4 regions of the Shewanella sp. Iso12 genome follow, and region 2 is predicted to be linked to each of the others. Evidence: predicted binding sites of a transcription regulator. Region 2 holds the regulator's gene; each other region holds the start of a gene.
The links. The regulator sigma-54, encoded in region 2, starts transcription at its own class of promoters, with help from an activator protein. The targets are predictions, from matches to a motif close to GTTGGCACGNNNNTNGNNT.

Region 1: the regulator sigma-54 is predicted to act here: its motif matches at 2,187-2,205, upstream of HCX89_RS02675 (FlgO family outer membrane protein).
Region 3: the regulator sigma-54 is predicted to act here: its motif matches at 1,844-1,862, upstream of HCX89_RS11570 (superinfection exclusion B family protein).
Region 4: the regulator sigma-54 is predicted to act here: its motif matches at 2,526-2,544, upstream of flgB (flagellar basal body rod protein FlgB).

Annotation. Positions count from the first base shown of each region.
Region 1 covers NZ_JAAUHW010000001.1:597,571-602,209, forward strand. Annotated here, with positions in the region: gene flgM (flagellar biosynthesis anti-sigma factor FlgM) at 1-183, shown strand, start outside; gene HCX89_RS02665 (flagella synthesis protein FlgN) at 183-614, shown strand; gene HCX89_RS02670 (LPP20 family lipoprotein) at 937-1,404, opposite strand; gene HCX89_RS02675 (FlgO family outer membrane protein) at 1,404-2,021, opposite strand; gene HCX89_RS02680 (flagellar assembly protein FlgT) at 2,553-3,710, shown strand; tRNA gene HCX89_RS02685 (tRNA-Arg) at 3,766-3,841, shown strand.
Region 2 covers NZ_JAAUHW010000012.1:7,716-12,354, forward strand. Annotated here, with positions in the region: gene kdsC (3-deoxy-manno-octulosonate-8-phosphatase KdsC) at 1-79, shown strand, start outside; gene lptC (LPS export ABC transporter periplasmic protein LptC) at 76-636, shown strand; gene lptA (lipopolysaccharide transport periplasmic protein LptA) at 623-1,156, shown strand; gene lptB (LPS export ABC transporter ATP-binding protein) at 1,153-1,881, shown strand; gene HCX89_RS17530 (RNA polymerase factor sigma-54) at 1,977-3,440, shown strand; gene hpf (ribosome hibernation promoting factor) at 3,472-3,759, shown strand; gene ptsN (PTS IIA-like nitrogen regulatory protein PtsN) at 3,762-4,205, shown strand; gene rapZ (RNase adapter RapZ) at 4,202-4,639, shown strand, end outside.
Region 3 covers NZ_JAAUHW010000005.1:184,896-189,534, reverse strand. Annotated here, with positions in the region: gene HCX89_RS11580 (bacteriohemerythrin) at 1-706, opposite strand, end outside; gene HCX89_RS11575 (DUF3149 domain-containing protein) at 978-1,106, shown strand; gene HCX89_RS11570 (superinfection exclusion B family protein) at 1,192-1,803, opposite strand; gene HCX89_RS11565 (ATP-binding protein) at 1,971-3,602, shown strand; gene pepT (peptidase T) at 3,604-4,639, opposite strand, start outside.
Region 4 covers NZ_JAAUHW010000001.1:591,903-596,541, forward strand. Annotated here, with positions in the region: gene flgE (flagellar hook protein FlgE) at 1-921, opposite strand, end outside; gene flgD (flagellar hook assembly protein FlgD) at 976-1,659, opposite strand; gene flgC (flagellar basal body rod protein FlgC) at 1,675-2,091, opposite strand; gene flgB (flagellar basal body rod protein FlgB) at 2,094-2,492, opposite strand; gene HCX89_RS02645 (protein-glutamate O-methyltransferase CheR) at 2,667-3,500, opposite strand; gene HCX89_RS02650 (chemotaxis protein CheV) at 3,645-4,565, opposite strand.

The DNA of each region.
Region 1 (4,639 bases), on a different contig from region 2:
CAGGCGCAGCAACTGCAAGGAGTACAGAGTAAAATGGCCTCCCTGCCGGAAATAGATCAAAAGAAGATCACCGAAATTAAATTGGCGATCGCCGAAGGCAGATATAAGGTTGACCCGGAAAAACTGGCAGCCAACATATCTCAATTCGAATCAGAACTGAACGAACTCAATAAAGGGTCCTGATGCCTGATACCCCGGATATCACCAGCCTGATAGCACAGCAGACGACTCAACTCGAGCGTCTGCTGAACTTGATCGAGCAGGAAAAAAACGCCCTGCTGGATCGCAATGCCGATAATCTGCTGCAACTGGCCAAAGACAAGGGCGACCTGCTCAATGAGGTCAAGGCGGTGGATGAGGCGCTCTCATCTCATCCTGAACAAGCCAAACTCAGTCAGCTACCATTGGCCGAACAGGTCAGTGAAGCTCGCGAACTATTGGCCGCTTGCCAACTGCGCAATCAGGAAAATGCCGGCCTGATAGAGCTGAGCATGGCCAGTATCAATCGCCTGGCGCAAGCGCTGCAGGTCAGCCGTAACGCCTCCAGCCTGACCTATGACGGCAAGGGCAAAACCTCAACCATCGCCACCCTGGGCAACGATCTCAAGGCTTGATTAAAACCCTGCTGCTGTTGCTTATAGCTTATTGCGTAAGCTCAACCCTTTAGTGAGAATCACTGCCTGTGCCCCCTGCCCTAGGCTGAACTCAAGGTGGTTACTCAGGGTACGCGACCCGGCACGCAAAGCTCAGCTCAGAACGCAAAACTCAGCTCAGAACGCAAAACTCAGCTCTCAATTCAGCAACGCATCTTAAGCCATAAAAGGCCACAAAAAAGCAGCCAAACAAGGCTGCTTTTTGCTTATGCCAATTGAAGGTGCGAGCCACTCTCTACAAAATTTACAAAAGTGAACGCCGCGGGGACTTATTCTCACCTTCCTAAAAATAAGTGATCTCTTTGACTCGCTGGGGGCGATTTTGCTGCTGATACAGATCCCACACCCGGGCGAAATCCAGCTCCAGTTCGGTCACATAATGATCTCCGGCCGGATAACTGCGCACCACCTTGGCGCCACGGATCACCCCGGAAACCGAGGCCTGGATATTATCGCCTTTCAGCATCCAGTCACTGACTTTGCTGTCGGCCGACAACCGCTGACCATAGACCTGTTCGGCCAATTCACGATAAGCGGCAATCTTGGATGCCTGCATCGCCATCAGCACCTTTTGCGACTGTTCCTTGGCCGGTTGGCTGGCCAGCGGGGCATAGCCTATTGCCGTCAACTTGGGAAAACTGCTCGGCGCCTCAGTCTCCCACTGTACATATCTGTCCTTATCGGCGCAGCCCCCCAGAATTAACGCCAGCGCCAGCGTGGCCAATGACAGTGTTTTGTTCCAATGCTTCATTACTTGTCTCCCACTATCCGGCCCTTATCCTCACCACGGCTTTCGTAGCGATAAAGCAGCCCTTCTTTTGACACCACCTTATTGGAAGGCGCCAGGTAGCCGGGCAGCTCTTGCTCCTGTACCCGCACACCGGCTGCCGAAAGCACCCGGTTGTTGTTGACGTTGACAATTCGGCTGTTGAACAGCATTTCACCTTTAGCCTGACTCATGCTGGTGACCAGTACATGCTCCACCGCAATATCGGTCGGTAGTTGCTGCCAATCACGGGTAAGGATGAAATCTCCCTGTGGCGTTACCCGCACCGCATCGGCCAGGTTCAAATCCACCAGGTTAAAACCGCGCTGATGAAAGGCCGTCATCAGCCCCTGCTGCAGTTGTGAAGCGAGCGCATTGCTGCTCTGCATGTCTTCCACCATCACAGGTGTCATCACCAATAGCGGCTGGGTCGGCTTGAGAGCGTCATTATGAGTTACCAACTCATCAACCAATTGCTGCGCCAATAGATTGACTGGCGCCGCTTGCGACTTGACCTCGGCCTGCTGTTGCGGCGAAGTCATACTGCAAGCAGGCAGCAAGAGTAAAGGCAATATACACAGGGCTTTATACATAATATCCATCCCACTGGTACCCTGGCGGGCACTTGCTTTATTGAGGAACCTGGCGACTCATGGACCTGGTGTGAACCTTGGCCTACCTGACTTATGCCGCGCTTTCTCCGAGGTTGTCATTAAGCACCACGGCTAACTCGATTAGCGCCAAGTTCCTTTCACTGGGGTAAAGCTATGCAAATAAAATACCAACCTAAGTTAGGCCTGCAGACCAAGTACAAACAGATGACACCGGCGAACCAACCCAATGGCCTGGCAGCTTATTACAGGCTTTTACGAAGATGTTTAAAGGGCTTATCTACGCCTTTTCATTACCCACACCTTCATTTGCCCCTTCAATTTACCCACTGGCGGGCAATGGGAACTTATATTCTCTGTTCCCTTATCGGCAAACTCTTGCCGCGCTTTAGTCATGGTCGCAAACTGCTCTGCATCAGCTGTGAATGGATGGCGCTGGCATAAAATTTGAATAGCAAACGGTACCAGTTTAAGTGGCGGCAAAATTCCGTCACCCTGACTCCTATTTTGAGGAACCGTCTTATGAGATTGCGCCCCTTGCTCTTGCTGCCGCTGCTGGGCATCAGCCTGAACGCCATGGCAGAGTGGACCGAGGCCCGAGGTGAAGCCAAAATAATCAATGGCAATTTGACCCAGGCACGGGAAGCGGCAATGGACAACGCCATCAACATGGCTCTGCTCTCCCGTGGCGGCAGTTTTCAGTCTACCCAGAGTGTCAGCCAGGGGCTCTTGACCCAAAACGATTTCAGCCTTTCCAGTCAGGCGCAGATAAGCAGCGTCGAACTGGTCAGCGAAATGCGCCAGGGAGACAAGCTCAAGGTGGTTATGCGGCTCGATATTCTCGATGGCCCGGATAACAAGTGCCAAAGCTCAGCCATCAAGGCCGCTATCCTGGTGCCACAGGCCAGTATTAAGGACAGAAGCCAACTGCGTTATGGTCAGTTGGAAAATTTCCAGCGAAGCCTGTCCGAGCGGATAGCGGCAACGCTGGATAAACAATCCTCCACCAGTTTTGCCCACCTGCACGCCAAAGAGCGGCTGGATATCAAAGAAGAACTTATCAATATCCGTGGTTACCGTTTGCCGACTTGGATAAGTGAAATTACCGACAGCCAGTATCTGTTGCTGCCGCAAGTCATTGATATCTCCACCGAACCGGCCGAATCCGGCTTTATGGGCCTGTGGGACAGCGAGCCTCAGCGACTGTTTCAGCTGCAGCTCAGCCTCTATCATGGGATCAGCGGCGAGCAGATCTGGTATCAGAACTACAGCATTTCCGCACCCTGGGAGTTTGCCAAAAATGAATCCGTCGCCCCCAACAGCGACAGATTCTGGCGTGCCAGTTATGGGCAGGCCATAGATAAGGTGCTGGCCAATGCCAGTAAAGATATCGATATGGCCCTGGCCTGCAGACCGCTGCTGGCACAGATAGTAGTGCGTCAACAAGATAGAGTGATACTCAACCTGGGGCGACGCAACGGCATCCGCGTTGGCGATCAGTTCCAAATCGTGCTGCAACAAAACCTGCCCGACCGCATGAACCAGATGCGCGCCGTGGCCGGAGAAACCCGGGCGAAAATCACCATAGATCAAGTCACAGAGGAAAGTGCCACCGCAGTGCTCAGCGGTGAAAATGCCGCCCTCAACATTCAGGTGAATGACATCGCGATTAAGATTTAAGCAATTAAATCCAAAGCCTTTTCATCCGGGTGAAAACCAGTATAATCACTGGCGTCTCCCTATAGCTCAACAGGATAGAGCAGTCGCCTCCTAAGCGACCGATCGGGGTTCGAGTCCCTGTGGGGAGACCAGCATTTTCCTCTTGTGCCTGCTTACACAAGTCTCAAGCTTCTTTTAGAACCCATCCACCTGCCGATTCAGGCGCTTCAAATTAATGATTTTGTTCTCTGATAGTTTTCTTTTGGGAAAACGTTGAGTTGGTGATGTGGTCATCTTGGCTTTAAAGCCCAAAGTAGCCAACCAACTTGGATTTAGCTTCCCACTAAGCAACATCCCATCACCTGCGGTACGGATGGGCAGGAAGCTCGAATGCCGTGAAGGACAGGACGTCCGAGAACGGTCCTTTTCGCACAGGCGATCCTGTGACATGGCAAGTGTTGCGCAGCAATATGCTTTCGAGCGCGTGTCGGGGATGGCGACCTGGCCGTTGTGCATGGGGATGCACTTGCTCCAAGACTTTAGGCCGCTGACAAGGCGAATATCATTGCTTTTATTCAAGTCGTGACGAATAAACTCAGACTTAACTGCCAAACACGTGGTAACCCATCACCTGCGGTGCGGATGGGCAGGAAGCTCGAATGCCGTGAAGGACAGGACATCCGAGAACGGTCCTTTTCGCACAGGCGATCTGACCTTTCCCCGAGATTGGTACTAATCTCGGGGAAAGGTCAGATCCCGTGACTCGCTGTGAACCCATTGCACTTGAGAATTTCCACTGGATCAATCGTTAGAACAGCGTATGAACTTATCGTCTTCACCTTAGTATTGACAAGTATATGAGTTACCACCACTCACAGCTCATTTATTAAGTTGATTTATCATTATTCATAAAGTAGTCTTATTAACGCTTGGCCTAGGATTGGCCGTTA
Region 2 (4,639 bases):
TGGTGCACTCCGGGAGCTGGCGGATCTTATCCTGCTCAGTCAGGACAAATTTGAAAATGCCCACGGAATGAGTATATGAATAGGGTCACCCTGGCCATTATTTTGTTTTTCTCCACTGCACTTATCCTTTACTGGCAGGTGCAGAACAAGCGCAACGCTCAACAGAGTGAGGCGCCTATGGATGTGGTTAGGCCTGACTTTGTCGCCGATGACCTGCGCTCGGTCAACTTTGATGAGCAGGGCAATGTCGCCAGTAGGGTCGCCGCGGCGCACATGGAACATTATGAAGCCAGTGAAAAGACCTTCTTCAACCAACCGGTTTATCTGGTCTATCCGGACAAGGGCGAGGCACAGTGGCGTCTGTCTGCCAACGAAGGCAGGCTCAATCGCAAGAGTAACCGAGTGGTACTTGAAAATAATGTTATCATCGACGCCATTAGCCCCAATGAACCGATCCAGAGCCTGAAAACCAGTTATGTGGAGCTGGATCTGGACACCATGATCATGACCTCAGATCGCGAGATCCTGATCGAAGGCAAAGACTTTAATATCAAGGGATCCGGCCTGTACGCCGATCTCAATGCTCAGCAAGTGAAGCTGACCAGTCAGGTGAAAGGAACCTATGAAACCAAGTAAGCTTTTTATCGGTGCCCTCTTGTGCATCACAAGCCTGTCGGCGGTGGCCATTGAAGAAGATCTGCTGCAAAAAGTACAGATCAGCGCCGCCAATCAGTTTGCCGATATCAAAAACAAGCGTGTGGTATACGGCGGGCCTGTCACAGTCACCCAGGGCAGTTTGAAACTGCTGGCCGATGAACTCACGGCTTACACTGAAGACAAGAGTGGCGAACGGATCCTGGTGGCCAAGGGCTCACCCGCTACCTATACCCAGAAACTGGAAGACGGCCGTCTGGCCAGTGCCAAGGCCAAAGAGATCCACTACAACATAGACAGCCGTATCATGACCCTGCTGGGCCAGGCCAAAGTAGAACAGGACGGCAGTGAAGTGACCGCCGAGAAGATAGTCTACGACATCAACAAGCAGCAGTTGGAAGCGGAAAGCAGCGGCAAAGGCCAAGACAGGGTAACCACTGTTATCCAGCCAGAAAACTATCAGGATCTCAACAAGAAAGAACAGCAGCAGGAGCCGCAATGACCAGCACCCTGACGGCACAGAATCTGGCAAAGAGTTACAAAAAGCGCAACGTCGTCAAAGACGTCAGCCTGTCGGTCAATACCGGCCAAATCGTGGGGCTGCTGGGCCCCAACGGGGCTGGCAAGACCACCACCTTCTATATGGTGGTTGGGCTGGTACAGAGTGACAAGGGCCGTATCTTCATTGACGACGACGAGCTGACCCTGGATCCCATGCACCTGCGAGCCCGTAAAGGCATAGGCTACCTGCCACAGGAAGCCAGTATTTTCCGCAAGCTGTCGGTGCATGACAACATCATGGCCGTGCTGCAAACCCGCAAAGAACTCAACAGCGACAAGCGCGAGGAACAGCTCGAACAGTTGCTGGAAGAATTCCATATTACCCACATACGTGACAGCCTGGGGATGTCCCTCTCCGGCGGTGAACGCCGCCGGGTGGAAATCGCCCGGGCATTGGCCGCCAATCCACAGTTCATTCTGCTGGATGAGCCATTCGCCGGTGTGGATCCCATCTCAGTTATCGATATCAAGAAAATCATCGAACAGCTTAAGTCCCGCGGTTTGGGAGTGCTGATCACAGACCACAATGTTCGCGAAACACTCGACGTTTGTGAGCGAGCCTACATAGTCAGCCATGGGCAGTTGATCGCCGAGGGCACACCCGCTGAAATCTTGGACAACCAGCAAGTGCGTGCTGTGTACTTAGGCGAACAATTCAGGCTATAGTTAGGATCATGTCATCCGGTGGCAATTCCGGGTATTATAGTTTGTTATTATTGAATTTTTTCCTTGAAAAATAACGAGTAGGGATTAGCGGTATAATGAAAGCGTCACTCCAGCTCAAACTGGGTCAACAGTTGACCATGACACCTCAGTTGCAACAGGCTATTCGCCTGCTGCAACTGTCGTCCCTTGAGCTGCAGCAGGAAATCCAGGAAGCCTTGGAAGCCAACCCTCTGTTGGAAATGGCCGAGGACAACCAGGATGACGCTATCGACGACAACCACAAGGAAAACGACGCCGGCGAGTTGAGCGCCAAGCAGGAAGATGGTTCCACGGTAGAAACCTCAGAGGCATTGAACAATGAGTCTATGCCGGATGAATTACCTATGGATACCACCTGGGACGAAGTCTTTACCGCCGCCAGCGCCTCCGGGCCGGCCATGGGCCGTGAAGATGATATGCCCTTCCAGGGGGAAACCAGCGAAGGGCTCTATGAACATCTGGAATGGCAGAAGAACCTGACCCCGTTTTCCGATACCGACGACGCCATTGCCACCGCCATTATTGATGCCATCGACGAGCAGGGTTATCTGACCCAGAGCACAGAGGAGATCCTCGAAGCCATGGGCAACCCTGAGATTGAGCTCGATGAAGTCGAGGCAGTACTCAAGCGGATCCAGCACTTCGATCCTGTCGGCATCGCCTCCAGAGATCTGCGCGAATGCCTGCTGATCCAGTTGCAACAGTTCAACGCAGACACCCCGCATCTGGCCGACGCCCGCTTGTTGATTGACGAACATCTGGATCTCATTGCCGCCCGTGATTTCCGCACCCTGATGCGCAAGACCAGGCTCAAGGAAGATCAGCTGCGTGACGCCATCAACCTTATCCAGAGTCTCAATCCCCGCCCCGGCTTGCTGGTGCAGCCGATGGACGAGGAATATGTGATCCCTGATGTCAGCGTCTGGAAGAAAAACGGCCGCTGGGTAGTAGAACTCAACCCGGACTGTATGCCCAAACTCGGGATCAATCAGCAGTATGCTGCCATGGCTCGTAGCGCCCGCAGTCAATCAGACAGCCAGTTTATTCGTGGTCATCTTCAGGAAGCCAAATGGTTTATCAAGAGCCTGGAGAGCCGCAACGACACCCTGCTCAAGGTGGCCAACTGTATAGTGCAGTTCCAGCAGGGATTTTTTGAATATGGTGAAGAAGCCATGAAACCCATGGTGCTCAACGATATTGCCGAGGCGGTCGAGATGCATGAATCGACCATCTCCAGGGTCACCACTCAAAAGTATATGCATACCCCCAGGGGAATATTTGAATTGAAGTACTTCTTCTCCAGCCATGTCGGCACCGAAGATGGCGGAGAATGCTCTTCCACGGCGATCAGGGCTTTTATCAAGAAGCTCGTGGCAGCGGAAAACCAGAAGAAGCCTTTGAGCGACAGCAAGATGGCGCAACTTCTGGCAGAACAGGGAATCAACGTTGCAAGACGCACCATAGCCAAGTATCGCGAGGCTATGATGATACCACCGTCGAACCAGCGTAAGAGTTTATAAATCCACAGTTGGAAATTGGAGGAATCTTTCTATGCAAATCAACCTGACAGGACATCATATCGAGATCACCGACTCACTGCGTGACTACGTGGAAAGTAAGTTTTCTAAACTTGAACGCCATTTCGAACAGATCAATAATGTGCACGTTGTGCTCAATGTACAAAAACTGCAACAGATAGCCGAAGCCAAGATCCACCTCACAGGCGGCGAAGTCTATGCAACTTCTGAACATGCCGACATGTATGCCGCCATCGACGTTCTGATTGATAAATTGGATCGTCAGGTCATTAAACACAAAGAAAAGCTGACAAAACACTAACGATGGAACTGAGTACCATCCTGCGGCCGGAGTGCACTACCTGTGCCACTCCGGGCAGTAAGAAAAAGGTACTGGAGCTGATTAGCGATCTCGCTAGCGCCCAGTACCCCACCCTTTCCTCTCAAGCGATTTTTGAAAGCCTTTTGGCCCGCGAAAAGATGGGGAGCACAGGTATAGGTAATGGTATTGCGATTCCGCATGGCAGACTACCGGACATTACAGAGCCGATTGCCGTGCTGGTCAAATGCGAAGAGCCTATCGCCTTCGATGCCATAGACAACCAGCCGGTGGACATACTGTTCGCCCTCTTGGTGCCCGCAGATCAATGTCAGCAACACCTGAGTACCCTGTCCGCCATGGCTGAAAAGCTCAGCGATAAGGCGATACTCAAGCAGTTGCGAAAATCCAGCGACGAAACAGAACTCTATCAGGTGATCACAGGATGAAACTCGCCATAGTCTCAGGCCGCTCCGGTTCCGGAAAATCCGTTGCCCTCAGGGTACTCGAAGACCTGGGTTACTACTGTGTGGATAATCTCCCCCTGCCCATGATAGGCAGCCTGTTGGAAAACCTCCGTGGCAGCAATGATCTGGTCGCCATCAGCATAGATGTGCGCAATATGCCGGATCAGGAAAAAGTGCTGGAACAACAGTTAGCGGCCTTGCCGGAAAACACCCAACTGACCAGCTTCTTCCTCAACGCCTCCGATAAAGTGCTGCTGAAGCGCTACAGCGAAACCCGCAGACTGCACCCCCTGTCCAAGAGCAAAGTCTCACTACAGGACGCCATCAAGCTCGAAGGCAAGCTGCTGGAACCTATGTCGAAACTGGTGGATCACTACATAGACACCTCGGCGCTGAACATCTATGAACTCAGTGAC
Region 3 (4,639 bases), on a different contig from region 2:
CGGCGTTGAGCGCCAGCAGATTGGTTTGCTCCGCCACTTGGGAAATGGTGTCTATGATGGTACTTATGTTGTTGCTGTCTTCCGCCAGGCGGGCAATCACTTGTTGAGTTTGCCCAACCTGAGCCGACATATCATCTATCTGCCGCACCACCTGCCTGACAGTTTGGTCGCCACTGCGGGCCGCCTGCCTGGCTTCTTCTGCGGCATTGGCAGCACTGGCAGCATTACGGCTGACTTCCTGCACAGTAGAAACCATCTGGGTCATGGCGGTCGCTGCCAATTCCGCTTGTTTTTCCTGCTCCTCCACTCCGATATGGGCGGCATCGCTGATGGACTTGATATCCATGGCCACAATCTTCATCGCATCTGCGGTATTGACCAAAGACAGAATGGTGCGGCCAACGTCCTCTCCCATACGGTTGATACCGTGGACCACAGAATGGAACATGCCGGCATCCTGTTCCGACAACTGATAGCTGAGATCGCCTTCTCCCAGATGACGGGCGGCATTTTCCAGGCGCTTGAGATTGGACAGCTGTCTGGCACCGAGCCAAGCCAGCACTATCAAGGCAGCCAATAGAGAAGCAAAGGCGAGATAACTGGCGCCGTGTAACAGGCTCCACAGGGGGTAAAGCAACAAGAACAACAGCGGATAAAACTGCCACTGGTTTAATATCAGTTTTAAAAGACCTCGGGATGTTTGCATCGCACGCTCCTTGCCAATGAACAATCGCAGGCCAAGCCACCCTACTCCTTTAGTGTAGTAATTAATATTAGCCTTTGATCCTATTCCCTTTAGGGAACACTTACGTTGCTCCTTAGCCGGCTAATTTAAGCAAAACATGATAAAGCTCATGTTTTAACAAGCTGATTTACCCGATTAACAACTCTGACAACATTTGTTGATCGAGATCAGCTCCGGCCGAAGCAAATTTGGTTAGTTTAGCTTTGACTTTACAAGAAAGAGGACTTCAGTGATGGCATTCTGGTTAGATCTAATGTTCGGAAACCCCATAGGTTTACTGTCGATGATAGTTATCTTCAGTACTATCGGGATCATCTCCTACATTATGTGGATGTTTATTGTAAAGTCAGCAAAGCCTTAGCTTTGATTTCCATGTTCTTTTAAATGCAATGACGTTTTTGAGTATTGCTTGGGCAGCCTGTGGCTGCCCTCTTTTTTTGCCGCCTTCAAGCGGCGTGTTTCCGCACTTGGGCAATACCATTGATAAATTGCGGTCTTGCCTTGATAAGATGCTGCAGCTCTTCCTGGCTGGGCTCACCGGATGGTAAACGCAATACTTTGCGGTTCAGATGCTTACGGGCAGCCATGGCTATCTTGTACTCGGCTGTGGGGCCTTGAATGGCGTAATGGCGTTCATTTCCCAGGCTCTCAAGTATGTGAGCCTTGAGCAGTGCCTGCACCGGCGTTTCATTTTGCGGTAGAGTCAAAACACTGGCTCCCTGCAAGAAGAACTCCCTTAACAGGGCCCGCTCGGCGGGATCCAGTAACCTGACTTTCTCTTCAATCATTTCGTTGATTCGGCGCTCACTCAAACGGCTTATCGCTTCATCCAACAAAAGATTGACGGCCAGCGCACCAATATAGGCCAAGGCCAGCAACAGTGTCAGGCCAATATAATGGGCATTGGTGTCTACCCAGGATTCCAAATGCAACAGGGCCAGCAAGGACTTTGGCATAAACAGCAGCAATGTGGTTATCAGCAGCACCCACAGTGTCAGTTGCAATGCAGCGGCCTTGAACTTGCCCTCTTTCAATACCTCAAGTTTCAGTCTCTTCATGGCTCTATCCAGCGTCAGAAAATTGTTCCAACCGCTAATCAAGCAAAACCAGTGCCAGGATTGCTCAGTGAACTTTGCCATCAGCGGCAACAAAAAATGCCGCGAAAGTCAGATGCGAAGCTATGCTTAAAGCTATCCACAGCAAGCACTTAAGATAGTTGAAATTAATGCCCGGTTTTATGCAGCAGCTCATCAGTAGTCCCATCGGCCGCAGGCTGACTCTGGCTATTATCCTGTTCAGCTCACTGATCACTCTGGTGACCACAGGTTTGCAGTTGGTTTCCGATTACAAGGGTGACATTGGCCGAATCAACGATGAGTTTGCCAATATTGAAAAAGCCAACCTGGATGTGCTGGCGGCAAGTATCTGGGTAATAGATGAAAGGCTTATCAAGACCCAACTCAACGGTCTCAACCAACTGCCGGATACCAGCTATGTGGTCATAGAAGATGACAGTGGTAAAGAATGGACCGCCGGCGAGTACAGAGACCAAGGTGTAATAGAGAAGCGCTTTCCGCTGGTGCACAAGACCAGCAGCCAGAATTTCAATGTCGGTGAGCTGAGAGTTCAAGCCGATCTCTCCAAAATCTACGACAGATTGGTGAACAAGGCCTTACTGATACTACTGGCCAATGGTATCAAGACCTTTCTGGTGGCCGGTTTCATTCTCTATCTGGTTTGGGCCACCATTACCCGGCACCTGTTGCAACTGAGTGAGTACTGCTCAGAGCTCGATTTGGAGCAGGATTATCAACCACTGCAGTTTAAGCGCCGGGACAAACAGGATGAATTTACCCAGGTTGCCCTGGCCATCAATTTGATGCAGCAACAGCTGCGCGCCTCCTTCACACAATTGAACCGCTCCCGCTACGAACTGCAAGAAGCTCTGAGTGACAGGGAAAGACTGTTGGAACTGGAACGCAGTTATAAAGATGAGCTGGCAAGGCAGGTCAAAGAACAAACCAAAGAACTTGAACAGTCGCTGTTGGTGTTGGAACGGGCTCAACAGGTGATGGTCGAACAGCAGAAAATGGCCGCGCTCGGCGGTCTGGTATCCGGCATCGCCCATGAGATAAACACCCCGATAGGTATCTGCCTCACCGCTGCCAGTAGTCAGCTGCAGCATATCAATGAATTGGTTGAACTGTTGCAAAACGATGGCGCTACGCTGGAAGAGCTCAATGCCATTCTCAACGAATATCAACAGAGCTGTGAATTGATCATCAGTAACATTACCCGCGCCAGTAACCTGATCCAGAAGTTCAAGGCGATTGCTGCCGAGCAAGGCAATGACGTGCACGAACAGATGCTGCTACCCCAGGTATTGCAGGAATTTGCCGATGCTGTAGCGCTATCTTTCAAGCAATTCCAGGTAGATGTGGAGATCCAGGTCGAAGCCGATCTTTGGCTTACCAGCAGCCACAGCCTGCTGAAGCAGATAGTGACCAACATACTTTCCAATGCCTATGCTCACGCCTTTGAGGGTGATACCGGCCATAAGATCAGCATCAGCGCACAACAGCAGGGTCAAGAACTACAGCTGGATATCGAAGACAATGGCAAGGGAATCGCCCCCGAGATTGCCGGCCAGATCTTTGAGCCCTTCTTTACCACCAGCAGACGAACCGGCGCCACCGGGCTTGGATTGGCGGCGGCCTTCAATGCCGTCACACTACTGAAGGGCAATATCACCCTTCTCAATGACTCCAGCCTCGGCGGCGCACACTTTCGGGTTCGCTTCCCGGCTGTGATAGAGTCCCGCCCCGCCGATGACGACAGGGTAGAACTCTTTATTTAGATTACTCGGCGTATCTTTGAGTGGTTAACCTGGCGATATTGATGATCACCTCTACCGCCTTTTCCATTGACTCAAGACAAACATACTCATGTTTGCCATGGAAATTGTGGCCGCCGGCAAAGATGTTGGGACAAGGCAGCCCCTTCCAGGACAGTTGCGCACCGTCAGTGCCGCCGCGGATAGGTTTGATATCCGGTGTGATGCCGGCCATCTCCATCGCCTGACAGGCAATATCTGTCACATGAGGCACTGGCAAGATGCAGTCCTTCATATTGTAATAACTGTCGCTGATGCTAATCTCCAGGCTACCGGCCTGCAGCTCGGCATTACATTTGGCCACAGATTCCTGCAGCCAGGCCTTGCGCTGCTCAAACTGGGCCCTATCAAAGTCCCTTATCAGGTACACCAACCTGGCTTCTTCTGTTTGGCCTTCCATGGATAACAGATGGAAAAAGCCCTGATAACCTTCGCTGGTCTCGGGTGCATCATTGAGTGGCATTCTGGCGTGAAATCTGGCAGCCATGGTCAAGGCATTGACCATCACCCCATAGGCACTGCCTGGATGACAATTATTGCCTTTGGCGGTGATCACCGCAGTGGCGGCATTGAAGTTTTCATATTGAAGTTCGCCAACTGCGCCACCATCGACTGTATAGGCCCAATCGGCGCCGAAACGCTCGAGCTCCAAGCCATCAGTACCTCGCCCTATCTCCTCATCGGGCGTAAAACAGAGGTTGATCTCTCCATGGGGAATTTCAGGGTGTTGCAATAGATAGTGCAGCGCCGTGATGATTTCGGCTATGCCTGCCTTATCATCGGCGCCCAATAGCGTAGTGCCATCGGCAGTGATCAATGTTTTATTGAGGTAGTTCAGCAAAGAAGGAAACTGCTCAGGACTAAGCGCTTCCCCCTGCTCCAGTTCAATGATCTGCCCTTGGTAGTCATCTATCACCCGAGGTTTTACCCCGGCGCCGGAGTAATCTGCCGCCGTATCCATATGAGCCAAAAAGCCGATTGCCGGCACCTTGGCAGTATTC
Region 4 (4,639 bases), on a different contig from region 2:
GGTTCCGTCCGCCGCGGGGCCGAGAACATTGGCACCGCCAACACCCAACTGCTCTGTGGTGATCACCGCCGGATCTGAACCTATATAACCGCCGACATCGTTGAACTTGAGCACGGCGCCAGTCCAGCCACCAGCAGTTTGCGCTGTGCCTGTACCATCCGGGTTACCGTCACCATCAGTATCTGTCTGGTAGCTGCCAGCGGCGCCGCCCAGATTGACCGGCTTGTCGTCGATAGCATAATAAGCCACCCAGTTACTCTCGCCCGTGTAGGCACCATTGTCCGGACGCACAAAATAGGTGGTCAAGGTGTGGGAGTTACCCAGGGAGTCATAAATGGTCACTGCGGTTGAGTTGTTGAAAGTGTCTGACTTGGATGGGTCAAACAGCGCCGGATCTTTGGTGGCCTGGGTGGAATCCAGGTTCATGCTGATGCCGACATTATTGGTCTTCTGCGGGCTACCGGCAGTATCCGGGATCTGCACCGGCTTGGTAGTGGTCAAACTCACAGAGGTGGAGTTGCCGTCTTTATCGACGGGGAAGCTCTGCAGGAAGTTACCTGCGGCATCGACCAGGAAACCGTTTTCATCACGCTTGAAGGCACCGGCGCGGGTGAAAGAGTAATCCTGACTGCCCACATTGGGAGAGGTCACGAAGAAACCGCCACCGTTGATCGCCAAATCCAACGCATTGTTGGTGGAGTTCAGGTTACCCTGGTGGAACTGCTGCGCCACCTGAGTGGTGGTCACACCGCCGCCCACTGTAGTTCTGCCGTTGGAGAAAATCGAGCTGGCGTAAACATCGGCAAACTCGGCCCGGGATTCTTTAAAGCCGACGGTATTGACGTTGGCAATATTGTTGGCTGTGGTATTGAGATCTTTCTGCGCCGCAGCAATCCCACTCAGAGCAATGTTAAAAGACATAATTCACCTCATGATTTTCAGATACTGTCCGGCGCAGCCGGGGCAGAAACAGAATTAAACTTCGGAAACAGCCAGCACGTCGGCCAGTCTGATCCCGCCAATACCTCTTAGGTTCAACACGGCGCCACTGGCCGAGTTGAGCGATACACTGGTCACGTGGGCATAGGCACTGACAATAAGATCCTGGGACTTGCCATCGACAACCCCGCTGGCCTTCATGGTGTAGATACCGGCCTCAACGGGTTTACCGTCCTTATCCAAGCCGTCCCATTCCACGTCTATGTTGCCGCCGGCACTGCCATCCACATCAAAGGTCTTGATTACCTGGCCGGCTTCATCCTCAACAGTCACCTTGATGGAAGGCATTTTCTCTGGCGATGTGATCACCCCTTTGAGGGTCGGGTCTTCCTCGGAAACATAGCCGGTGCCCGCCGGGATCAACACTTTCTGCCCCACCAGGCCAGATGCCTGTAATGCCTGACTCGAGGTCATTACCGTGTTGAGGTTCACTATCTCCTCGTTGAGCTTGGAGATACCATCCACGGTAGAAAACGACGCCATCTGGGCAATCATCTGGTCGTTGTCCACAGGCTTGAAAGGATCCTGCATCGACAACTGCCTACTCAGCAGCGAGAAGAAATCTTCCTGGGTAAGCTGCTGATTGTTGCTCTTCTTGGTCTCCGAATCCCCTTTGACGCTTATGCTGTCGAGGAAGGGGTTAACTGAACTTACACTCATGGGCTATGTCTCCCTTTATTTGCCCATTCTCAGGGTCTGCTGCAGCATGGACTTGGCTGCATCGGCCACCTGGACGTTCATCTGGTAGGAGCGGGAGGCGGAAATCATATCGGCCATCTCTTCCACTACATTGACATTGGGTTTGTAGATAAAACCATCGGCATCGGCCATGGGATGATCCGGCGAATACTCTTTCAACAAGGGTTTATCGCTTTCCACTATGCCCTTGACCTTTACCGCAGCGCCTTGCTGCTGTTGACCATTGGCCTTGGCCAGCTCGGCCTCAAAAATGGGATGCCGCGCCTTGTAGGTCTTATCGATACTGGAAGAGACGGAATCTGCGTTGGCTATGTTACTGGCGGTGGTGTTCAAGCGCACAGACTGCGCCGACATTCCCGACCCCGCAACATTGAAGATATTGTACAAGCTCATGATTAATCTCCTTTCAATGCCTTTTTCATCCCGGCGAACTTACCGTCGAGGAACCCAAGCGACATCTGATATTCAAGCGCATTTTGCATAAAGGCCTGCTGCTCTTTTTGCATATCGACAGTATTGCCGTCACCCGTGTCCGGCTGATCCGGTACCCGATACTGCACATGCTGGGCTGTCAGCGCCTTGAGGTCGAAATGCTTTTCAGAAGTTGCCGCCATGCTCATCCCCTGTTGCCGCCCTTTTGCCGCCTGCAACGCCGAGGAAAAATCAACATCCCGAGCCTTATAATGTGGGGTATCGGCATTGGCTATATTGCTGGCAAGCACTTCGGCACGCTGGGCGCGAATGCCCAGAGTGTATTGATGTATGCCAAGGGCCTTATCGAAACTGATCGCCATAAAACCGCCTCCTCCAATGACTCGACAAAAACAAAGCAAGCTTTGTGCCAGATATAGAGTGGAGGATAACAGATAAGAAGATGATGGCCGTTGGGGTGAAAGGTAAAACAGAAAAGGCCCGTCCAAGTTGACGAGCCTTTCAAATTATTTAATTAAAAATCAAATGATTATGTGTTAATTTTTCTTTTGATAATAGATGCCTGGGTTACAGCGCACCATGTCGAATTCATCGGTCAACCCGGCAATCGATTCACTGGCGCCCAAAAACAGTATCCCCTTGGGATTAAGGGCGGCAGCAAATTGCCGCAGTATTTTTGCCTTTGCCTCCGGCGCAAAATAGATAAGCACGTTGCGGCAAAAGATGATGTCGAACTTGCCAAGCAAGGTGTAGCTTTCAAGCAGGTTGTGGGCCCGAAAACTCACCAAACGGCGCACATTGTCTTTAACCCGCATATTGCCGTTGGGCAGGGCTTCAAAAAACTGACGCTTGCGCTCTTCAGACAGGCCGCGGGCCAACGCCAGCTTATCGTATTCGGCGTTTTTACAACGCTCCAGCATGGACGGCGACAAATCTGTGGCCTGAATCATGGCGCCACCCGGCAAAGCACCCGGCTTACGCTGCTGATATTCAAGCACAGTCATCGCCAGTGAATAGGGTTCCTGGCCGGATGAACAGGCTGCCGACCAAATCTTCAACGGCCGCCCCAGCTTGGCATAACCGGGCAACAATGTATTGCCGAGCAGGTCAAAAGGATACTTGTCCCGAAACCAGAGGGTTTCGTTGGTGGTCATGGCATCGACGACTTCAGCGCGTAACTGACGCTCGGTGGGCCGCATCGACTGCTTAACTACGTCCGACAGGGATGGCAAGCCATATTTCCCCATCAAAGGCGCCAAACGGCTGCGAACCAAATACTGTTTGTTCTCACCCAATACAATGCCACTGTGCTGTTCAAGAAACAGCCTGAATTGATTGTACTCAGTTTCTGCGAGAGATTTATCTGGCACCTTAGTGTCCTAACTATCCGTGAAAACGTCGCTGCAACTCAATGCAGCGCCATTTAAAAACTGGGTCAGCGTTATACCCCAGCCCCATTTGCAACACAAGACATCAAACTCACTATAGTCATAAAAATCCACAGCAGACAGCGACTATAAACTCAGATGCTTGTTAACTGCCGATGCCAATTCATCGGGGTTGAACTTGGCAATAAAATCGTTGGCGCCCACTTTTTGCACCATGGCCTGGTTGAACACCCCACTCAACGAGGTATGCAACACCACCTTGATATGTTTCAGCTTGGGATCATCACGGATCTCGGCGGTCAGGGTGTAGCCATCCATTTCCGGCATCTCAATATCTGAAATAATCAGCGGGATCTCATCGGCGACATTGTCCATCTCCGACGCGATACTTTTCAACTTATCCAGCGCTTCCCGACCATCTTTGGCGGTATCTATCTGCAGGTTCAACGAAGACAGCGCCCGAATGATCTGCTTACGGGCCACCGAAGAGTCGTCAATCACCATAATATGATAGTGCTGCTCTCTGTCGATTGTGAGAGATTCATCGATTTCCTGACTGATGTCTGTCTTAACCGGCGAAATTTCATCGAGAATTTTCTCAACATCGAGAATTTCAACCAACTCACCTTCGATTTCGGTCACCGCGGTCAGGTAGGAGTATCGCCCTGCCCCTTCCGGTGGCGGCATGATGGACTCCCAGTTCATATTGATGATCCGCTCGACAGACTTCACCAGAAAGCCCTGCACGCTGCGGTTGTACTCGGAAATAATGATGAAGCAATCCTTGACATCATCTATGGGTTTGCCGCCGGTCGCCGCACTGAGGTCGATAACCGACACTGTGGTGCCGCGAATATGGGCCACGCCCTTAACGAAGGAGTTCAACTTGGGCAGTGCCGTCAGCGGTGGGCACTGTAGAACCTCTTTAACCTTGAACACGTTGATCCCGAACCTTTGCCTGCCGTTGAGTTTAAACAACAGAAGTTCGAGACGGTTTTGTCCGACCAGTTGAGTGCGCTTGTTGACTGATTCAAGAATGCTCGACATAAGGCTGCCTTGTTGTCTTTGTATTGATAAATACCTGCTGTCACGCAGACAGGCATACTATTTGCTTTGTCCAA